4 regions of the Streptomyces sp. NPDC000983 genome follow, and region 3 is predicted to be linked to each of the others. Evidence: riboswitches for the same ligand, from Rfam matches in the RefSeq annotation. Region 3 holds a riboswitch; each other region holds the start of a gene.

Region 1 (2,192 bases), on a different contig from region 3:
TGGCGATCGCGGCCGGGGTGAAGGTGGACAACGGCCAACTGGCGATCCCGCAGCTGTTCGAGAACATGTTCCCGGCCTGGTTCGCGGGCGTGGCCTTCGCGGCGATCGGCATCGGCGCGCTGGTGCCAGCGGCGATCATGTCGATCGCGGCCGCCAACCTCTTCACCCGCAACATCTACAAGGACTTCCTCAAGCCCGACGCCACGCCGGCGCAGGAGACCAAGGTCTCCAAGATCGTGTCGCTGCTGGTGAAGGTGGGCGCCCTGGTCTTCGTGCTGACGATGGACAAGACGGTCGCCATCAACTTCCAGCTGCTGGGCGGCATCTGGATCCTGCAGACCTTCCCGGCCCTGGTGGGCGGCCTGTTCACCCGCTGGTTCCACCGCTGGGCGCTGCTGGGCGGCTGGGCGGTCGGCATGCTCTACGGCACGGTGGCGGCGTACGGCGTGGCCTCGCCCACGCAGGCCCACTTCGGCGGCTCCTCGAAGGAGATCCCCGGCATCGGCGAGATCGGGTACATCGGGCTCACGGCCTTCGTGCTCAACCTGGCCGTCACGGTGGTCCTGACCTTCGTGCTGCGGGCGGCGAAGGCCCCGGAGGGCGTCGACGAGACGAGCCCCGGGGACTACACCGCGGACGCGGGCGACCCGGGTGTGCAGAAGGACCTGGCCCCGCTGCACTGAGCGTTGCCGCCACGACGGGCCGCCGGACAGCACGCGCTGTGCGGCGGCCCGTCGTCGTACGTACCCACGCGCCGTACGGCGGCGGCCCGTCGCCGTACCCACGCCCCACGCCCCACGCCCCGTGCCCCGTGCCCCGTGCCCCAACCGGAACCCCGTGCCGGAGCATCGCGGGTTCACTCTCCTCATCTGTCAGTTGACGCTCTGAAGCCAGGGCGACACAACATCTGGGGGTACCACCGCGCCCCGGCACAAGATGTATGCTCGTGCTCGCTGCCGCCGCAGGGGAATCCGGTGTGAATCCGGAACTGTCCCGCAACGGTGTACCTGTGCATGTCCGTTCCCCGAACAGACCTGCACAGGAGTCAGTCCGAGGACCTGCCGACAGCGCGCCCGGCCATCCGGCCGGTGCGCTTTCGACGTCCGGGCCTCGTGGAATGGGCCGGTGGACGCGACGCCCCGTGCGCTCGTGAGCCGCCCCCTGCCCTCCGCAGAGCCCTGTGCCGAGCGAGGGAGAGCCCCACGTGACCATCGCGCCAGCCGATCCGGCTTCAGCCGACCTGGTTCAGACCGACGGTCCCGGTACCGCGCTGCTGCGGACCCTGACCGAGCTGACCGCCGACCTCCCCGACGCCGACCCCGGCCGGGTCGCCGCCGCGGCGCTGCGCGGCCGTTCGGCCCGGGCCGACGAGGCGGAGCTGCGCGAACTGGCCACGGAGGCCGCGGCCGGCCTCATCTCCGAGGACCCGGCGTACAGCAGGCTCGCCGCCCGGCTGCTCACCCTCTCCGTCGCCGCCGAGGCCGCCTCGCAGGGCGTCACCTCCTTCACCGGGTCCGTCGCCGTCGGGCACCGGGAGGGGCTCATCGCCGACCGGACCGCCGAGTTCGTGCGGATCCACGGCGCCCGCCTGGACGCGCTGATCGACACCGGGGCCGACGACCGCTTCGGCTACTTCGGACTGCGCACCCTGCACAGCCGGTACCTGCTGCGCCACCCCATCACCCGCCGGGTCGTGGAGACGCCCCAGCACTTCATGCTCCGGGTCGCCGCCGGTCTCGCCGAGGACGACTCCGTCCGCTCCCTCGACGAGGTCGCAGCGCTCTACCGCCTGATGAGCCGCCTGGACTACCTGCCCTCCTCCCCCACCCTGTTCAACTCCGGCACCCGGCACCCCCAGATGTCGTCCTGCTACCTGCTGGACTCCCCGCTGGACGAGCTGGACTCCATCTACGACCGCTACCACCAGGTCGCCCGCCTCTCCAAGCACGCCGGCGGCATCGGCCTCGCCTACTCCCGCATCCGTTCGCGCGGTTCGCTCATCCGCGGCACCAACGGCCACTCCAACGGCATCGTGCCGTTCCTCAAGACCCTCGACGCCTCGGTCGCCGCCGTGAACCAGGGCGGCCGGCGCAAGGGAGCGGCCGCGGTCTACCTGGAGACCTGGCACTCCGACATCGAGGAGTTCCTGGAGCTGCGGGACAACACCGGCGAGGACGCCCGCCGTACCCACA
Region 2 (2,192 bases), on a different contig from region 3:
ACGGCGGCGCCAGCGACTGCTGTGCGCCGCCGCGTCGATCGGCAGCACGCGGGATCAGTCCTGGTCGGCCCGCGAGGTCACGGTGACACCGCCGGACGTGTCCCCGCCGTCCGCCACCCGGTCCAGCGCCCGCCGCTCGCCCTGCCGCCGCCCCCGGCGCAGGCCGAAGTAGTAGGCGAGGACACCGGCCCCGAGGGCGGCCTGGAAGCTGAACAGGGCCGACTCGATCTCACCGGACGGCGGTTCGTACAGGGGCGAGAACCAGGGCTCGTAGTCCGGCTGGAGCTCGGTGATCGCCGTCTCCGCCTCGCCGTCGGCACCCGCGAACGGTTCCTCCTTGTGGTCGCCGAGGCCCAGCGCGAGCGGCAGCACCGCGAGCGCCGCCACGACCAGCAGCAGCAGGAGGTTGATCCTGGTGTTCCTCTTCATCGCGCCACCGCCTCGGTCTCGGTCTCGGTCTTCGTCCGGGTCTGCCGCCGGGTGAGGAGCACACCCAGCCGGGTCAGTTCGCCCTTGCTGGACTGCACCAGCAGTCGCATCACGAGCACGGTGAGCAGGCCCTCGCTGACCGCGAGCGGGATCTGGGTGACGGCGAAGATGGAGCCGAACTTGCCGAGCGCGCCGAGGAATCCACTGCTCGGGTCGGGGAAGGCGAGCGCCAGCTGGACGCTGGTGACGCAGTAGGTGGACAGGTCGGCGACGAACGCGCCGAAGAAGACGGCGACCATCAGCGGCACGTCGTAGCGGCGCAGGAGCCGGTAGACGGCGTATCCGGCCCAGGGTCCGACGATCGCCATGGAGAAGACGTTCGCGCCGAGGGTGGTCAGGCCGCCGTGCGCGAGCAGCAGCGCCTGGAAGAGCAGGGTGATGGTGCCCAGCACCGCCATGATCGGCGGCCGGAACAGGATGGCGCCCAGCCCCGTGCCGGTGGGATGGGAGCAACTCCCGGTCACCGAGGGCAGTTTGAGCGCGGACAGTACGAAGGTGAAGGCACCGGAGGCGCCCAGGAGCAGCGTGCTCTCCGGGTTCTCCCTGACTTCACGGGTGAGCGACCGAACTCCGTGGACGACGAAGGGCGCGGACGCGACGCTCCAGGCGACCGCGTGCGCCGGAGGCAGAAATCCCTCGGCTATGTGCATGGCTCAGCAGACCCTCTCCAGCACCTCGTGGATGGTTGACGCGCCTTGGCCGGTCTCCTGGCTGACGGGTGACACCGCCCGTGACTCCGCCTTCCCGGGTCCCGAAGGACCCAGTGGCTGCCCGTGAGGGCTGGAGCCGGACTTCCCGATCACAGTGGCGAGGGCCGCACCGGTATCGCACCGGATTTCCCGTTCACCAAGGCGTGGTGACAGTAGTGCCTGATCAGGTTGGCTGACAAGCGCTCCTCGGGGGCGCAAGGGCGGCGCACGCAAGCTCGCGCTCCGGCGCGCCCCCGTGGAGCGTGGCGTCAGTCCCAGCTGTATCCGTCGCCGAAGTTGAGGGTGTGTTCGAGGACGTCCTCCAGCGGGTCGTTGACGTCGACGCCGCTGACCACGGAGACCACGGGCGCGTTGTTGGTGACGTTGAGCTGGGGGCCGTCGTGGGCGGCGGCCTGCGTGGCACCGGTCCCGGCGACGAACGTGGCGGCCAGGGCGGCGGGGACGAGGGTGACGCGTGCGCGCATGAAGGCGCTCCTCCGAGATCGGAATCACACGGGCGTGGGGTCCGATCGCGACCTACCGCACGCGGGGCCCGCGATGTCACCGCGGGTGCGCGATTCACCTGTACGGGTCCGGTGGTCCGGCCGTGTGCCACGGGCCGAGGGATCCGTCACAGCGACGGCGCGCTCCTCGTCTCAACTCCCGCCGTCTCCCGGGACCGGCCCGAGGGTGAACTCCACCTCGTCGAACCGGTGCCCGTTGACCTGGAGTTGTACGGCGTGTGTGCCCGGGTGGTAGACGCGTGTGGTGATGGGGCGGAAGGAGTGGGTGCGGGTCAGCTCCGCCGACTCGCCGGGTGCCAGGTCGCGCCGGGTGAGTTTGAAGACCTTGGGCGCCGTCCGGCCGTTCGCCTTCATGTGGTGGACGACGTAGTCGACGGAGAGGGAGACCGGTCCGGCGGAGACATTGGTGATGTGCGCGGTGAACGCCAGGGTTCCGCCCATGGGGATCCGGGTCTCCGTCACGACCGGACCGACCACCTTGAGATCGTCC
Region 3 (2,192 bases):
GAGCGCGACGACCGCGTCGGCGGTGTTGCCGAAGTCGGGCTGGTCCTCGGCGCCGGGCAGCACCGACATCAGGTGACCGTCCTTCGCCATCGCCCCGGCCAGGTAGGAGGCGCCGTTCGCGGCGGACCGGTCGGGGTCGGAGTCCTCGGCGGTGGCGCAGGTGAGGTCGGTGTCGCCCGCGGCCTTCGCCGACACCATGCTCAGGCCCTTCATGCCGACCACGGCCGCCGCCGTCGCGTCCGCGTTGGCGGCCAGCTCGCCCTTCTTGTCCGGCTGGTAGGCGAAGGCGCCGCCGTCCTCGCAGGACAGGGCCAGCCCGCGCAGCGCGTCGTACGGCGACCTGCCGTCCTTCACCACGGTCTCGGGGTCCTCGCCCACGGCGCTCAGGGCGCCGACGACGATCGCGGTCGAGTTGGCGTCGCTGGCGCCGCCGGGCGTGTAGCCCCAGCCGCCGTCCTTGTTCTGCACGCTCTTGAGCCAGGTGACCGCCTTGACGGCGTCCTTCCTGTGGTCGCCGTCCCCGGCCAGGGACAGGGCCTGTGCGGCGGCGGCGGTGCTGTTGGTGTCGACCATCAGCTTCGCGTCGCAGTCCTTGGCGGGCTCGGCGCGGAAGGCCGCGAAGGCCCCGTTCGCGCACTGCTGCCCGAGCAGCCAGTCGACGGCCTTCTCGGCGGGCGTCACATCCGACCGGTACTGGGCGAGCAGCGCCAGCGACTGGCGCCAGACGCCGTCGTACGTCGGGTCGGTGGTGCCGTACAGGCCGGACGGTATCGCCACGGACGGCGACGGGGACGCGGCCAGGGCGGGCGTGGCCAGGCCGATCACGGCGGTGGCGGCCAGGACCGCGGCGCTGCGGCGGACGTTCATGATCGGCGGGTGCCTCTCCCTGAAGGGAGCCGGGCAGCACGGGACGACCCCGGGCGGCTCGGCTCCGCAGACCTCGACGGTGCCAGCGCACCGGCGGGTCGCCGGCGCGCGTGAGCCGTTCACGTGCCGTACGGAGCAGTCCGGCTCGCAGCCAGAGGCTGCTCACGGTTGCGGGTCAGCGCCGGATTTGCACCGGCTTCCCCCCGTACGGGTGTAGTGACGACGGCGCCACTCTACCGGCCCGTAAACAAACACCTGAGGGGAGGCTGCGCGCGGGGGACGGGTTCCCCGCCATGGGGATCTCGGGGAACCCGGGCCGACTGATCGGTTCGGGGCGCGCGTCGGACGTGTACGAGCTCGGCGAGGGGTGGGTCCTGCGCCGGGACCGCGAGGAGTACGGCGACGGGGTCGCGGAGGCCGCCCTGCTGGGGCGCCTGCACGCCCTCGGCCACCCCGTGCCCCGGGTGCGCCCCGCCGACTGCACCCGCACCGAGCTGGTGATGGAGCGCCTGCACGGGCCGACGATGCTGGAGGCATTCTGCGCGGGGCGCATCGGTCCGCGGGAGGCCGGCGAGACCCTGGCCCGGCTGCTGCGGCGGCTGCACGCGCTGCCCGGCCGGGTGATCCACCTGGACCTCCACCCGGACAACGTCCTGCTCACCGCCGACGGCCCCCACGACATCGACCGGACCAACGCCGAGGAGGGCGAACCCGCCCTGGACCGGGGCATGTCGGCGCTGATCCTCGCCCAGGTCGCCGTCGTCGACGCACAGCTCTCCGAGCCGGTACGCGCGACACCCGCCGCGCTCCTCGCGGACCCCTCGGACCTCACCGGGCGGGCTCTGGGCGAGGCCCGTCGCCGACGTGCCGCCAACCCCACCATGACGGCGCGGGAGGTCGAAGCGCTGGGCGAGGCCGAGCAGTTGGTGCGCTCCTTCACGGACGGGGAGCGCTGACCGGAGTCGGACAGCGGGCAGCGCGATCGGACTCGGCCCGAAACCGGGAGCGCTGCCCTGAGCCGGGCCGAAACCGGGAGCGCTGCCCTGAGCCGGGCCGCGACCTGGAGCGCTGCCCGGTCTCAACCCGCGACCTGGAGCGCTGCCCGGTCTCACACCGCCACGTACGTCACCGGGTCGCTGCCCGTGACCGCTTCCGCGCGGCCCAGCTTCACCAGTCGGCGCAGGTGGGACTCGGCCTCCGACACCGCGATGTTCCGGGAGCCGTAAGGGATCTGCTCCCAGGGCCGGTTCCACTCCATGCGCTCGGCGAGCCGCCAGGGGGTGAGGGGTTCGGCCAGCAGGGCGAGCAGGCCGGTGAGGCGCTCC
Region 4 (2,192 bases), on a different contig from region 3:
GCCCGCCGACAGCGACACCGCTCCCCCGCCCACGCCCAGCACGACCACGGCGACCGCTCCCGTGGACGCGCCGGAGGAGACGCCGAGGACGAAGGGGTCGGCCAGCGGGTTGCGCAGCAGCGACTGCATCACCGCCCCGCACACCGCGAGCCCCGCCCCGCAGACGGCGGCGAGCAGGGTCCGCGGCATCCGCAGGTTCCACACGATGCCGTCCCTCAGCGGCGCCAACGTGCTCTCCCCCAGGCCGAGATGGGCCGCGACGGCGGCCCACACATCGCCGGTGGAGATGTCGGCGGGGCCGATGGTCACGGCCACGGCGACCGAGGCGAGCAGGGCGGCCAGACCGCCGCCGGTCAACAGCAGGGTACGGGAACTCACTTGACGAGCCCGAAGTCCCGCAGACCGGCCGCCACCTGCTCGATGCCCTCGATCGTGCGGATGGAGGGGTTCATCGACTGCCCGCTCAGCAGCACGTACCGCTGCTCCTTCACGGCGGTGAGGTTGCGGGTGGCGGGGTTGGTCTCCAGGAAGCGGATCTTGGCCTCGGCGGTCTCGGCGGTCTGCTGCCTGCGGGTCAGGTCGCCGATGACGATGACGTCGGGGTCGCGGTCGGCGACGGTCTCCCAGCCGATCTGGGGCCACTCCTCGTGCGTGTCGTCGAAGGCGTTGCGCGCGCCGACGGCTCGGGTGATGGCGCCGGGGGCGCCGCAGCAGCCGGCGAGGTAGGGCGACTGGGAGTTGGCGAACCAGTACATGAGGGTGACGTCCGAGGCGTCCAGTCCGGCGGTGGCCGTGCGCACCCGCTTCTCCAGCGAGGCGACCAGCTTCTCGCCGCGTTCGTCGACGCCGAACACGCGCGCGAGGTCACGGATCTCGCCGTACACGGTGTCCAGGGTGAGGGGTTCGCTGCGCGAGCCGTCGCCGCCGCTGTCGTTGTCCTTGCCGGCCGCGCAGTCGGAGGGCGAGACGTAGGTGGGCACGCCCAGTTCCTCGAACTGCTCGCGGGAGGCGACGCCGCCCTTGCCGAGGGTGGAGACGAACGAGGCGGTGACGAGGTCGGGTTCGGCGTCCAGGACCTTCTCGAAGGAGGGGTTGTTGTCGGCGAGGCGCGGTACGGAGGCGTTGGCCGGGCCCAGGCCCTTCATGACCGGGTCGGTCCAGGTGGCCGTGCCGGCCATGCGGTCGGCGAGGCCGAGGGAGAGCAGGATCTCGGTGGTGCCCTGGTTGAGGGAGACGGCCCGCTTGGGCGCGGACTTCAGGGTGGCCTCGTGACCGCAGTTGTCGAGGGTGACCGGGTAACCGGCGGCGGTCTCCTGGGCCTTGGTGTCGTCCCCGGTCGAGGATCCGCAACCGGTGAACAGCAGGGCGGACGCGAGGAGAAGGACGGGGGTGGTGCGGTGCATGGGCATGCCTCGGGGGTCGGGGCTCGTACGCGGAGCCTGGCCTACGGAGTCCCTCCGCGCCGGGGCGCGAAGGTGCCAGCAGGTCTTCGGACTCGGGTTCGTCCGGTCGGGGCGCCTTCCCGGTCTCCCAGTGGCGTCGTGCCCCGCCCGTCCCCCTCACCGCTGCGCGTCAGTTCCGGATTCGCACCGGATTCCCTGGCCTCAAGGTGTGGCTCGACTGGCTCCAGGAGGCTATCAAGCCCGCCGTACGGTCAGGGCGTGCGGTCGGTCACTCAGGCTCCCTCGGTCCGTGCCGTGCCCCGAGTGGCGTGCCCTGCACGGAAGTAGCAGCCTGGAGAGAGGGGTGTTCTCCGACACTGCCACTCAAGGAGATGGCCGTGACTGCCACCGAGTACGACACCAAGACGGACACCGCGTTCTTCCGCGAGATCACGCAGGTGTTCAGGAACCACCCTGAAGCCGCGAAGAAGTACGCCCTGGCGAGCCTGGCACTGGAGAAGATGCTGGGCATCGACACCAGCCGGAAGATCGCGGTCTCCACCCGTGAGGGCGACCGGGTCATCACGGAGTTCCACGACCGGGACAAGCAGCCCCCCGTGATCCGGGCCCAGATCTGCCTCAAGTACGAGCTGCGCGGGCAGGAGCTGAAGTGCGTGCACTGGATGGAGGCCCCGGAGTGACCACTGCGGCACCGGGCCATGGCATTTGATGGCATTCCCGCTCGTTCCCTTCATTCCGCGTGTTTCCCTCCGCTGATCGTCCCTAGGCTTTGGCGGCATTCCGGCGTCG

The links. Region 3 has a riboswitch for cobalamin ahead of ABT296_RS23155 (SCO2321 family membrane protein). Riboswitches for the same ligand answer to the same signal wherever they lie in the genome.
Region 1: it holds a riboswitch for cobalamin, as region 3 does, so the genes downstream of both, ABT296_RS04910 (ribonucleoside-diphosphate reductase subunit alpha) here and ABT296_RS23155 (SCO2321 family membrane protein) in region 3, are expected to answer to the same signal.
Region 2: it holds a riboswitch for cobalamin, as region 3 does, so the genes downstream of both, ABT296_RS26770 (energy-coupling factor ABC transporter permease) here and ABT296_RS23155 (SCO2321 family membrane protein) in region 3, are expected to answer to the same signal.
Region 4: it holds a riboswitch for cobalamin, as region 3 does, so the genes downstream of both, ABT296_RS34665 (ABC transporter substrate-binding protein) here and ABT296_RS23155 (SCO2321 family membrane protein) in region 3, are expected to answer to the same signal.

What each region holds. Positions count from the first base shown of each region.
Region 1 is NZ_JBEPBM010000003.1:190,129-192,320, forward strand. It holds gene mctP (monocarboxylate uptake permease MctP) at 1-683, shown strand, start outside; cobalamin riboswitch at 941-1,080, shown strand; gene ABT296_RS04910 (ribonucleoside-diphosphate reductase subunit alpha) at 1,205-2,192, shown strand, end outside.
Region 2 is NZ_JBEPBM010000026.1:96,275-98,466, forward strand. It holds gene cbiQ (cobalt ECF transporter T component CbiQ) at 1-48, opposite strand, end outside; gene ABT296_RS26765 (energy-coupling factor ABC transporter substrate-binding protein) at 55-429, opposite strand; gene ABT296_RS26770 (energy-coupling factor ABC transporter permease) at 426-1,139, opposite strand; cobalamin riboswitch at 1,170-1,355, opposite strand; gene ABT296_RS26775 (hypothetical protein) at 1,448-1,663, opposite strand; gene ABT296_RS26780 (DNA alkylation repair protein) at 1,835-2,192, opposite strand, start outside.
Region 3 is NZ_JBEPBM010000020.1:76,741-78,932, forward strand. It holds gene ABT296_RS23155 (SCO2321 family membrane protein) at 1-867, opposite strand, end outside; cobalamin riboswitch at 943-1,123, opposite strand; gene ABT296_RS23160 (phosphotransferase) at 1,161-1,823, shown strand; gene ABT296_RS23165 (Strvi_7410 family MBL fold metallo-hydrolase) at 1,976-2,192, opposite strand, start outside.
Region 4 is NZ_JBEPBM010000053.1:14,300-16,491, reverse strand. It holds gene ABT296_RS34670 (FecCD family ABC transporter permease) at 1-378, opposite strand, end outside; gene ABT296_RS34665 (ABC transporter substrate-binding protein) at 375-1,409, opposite strand; cobalamin riboswitch at 1,464-1,640, opposite strand; gene ABT296_RS34660 (hypothetical protein) at 1,775-2,083, shown strand.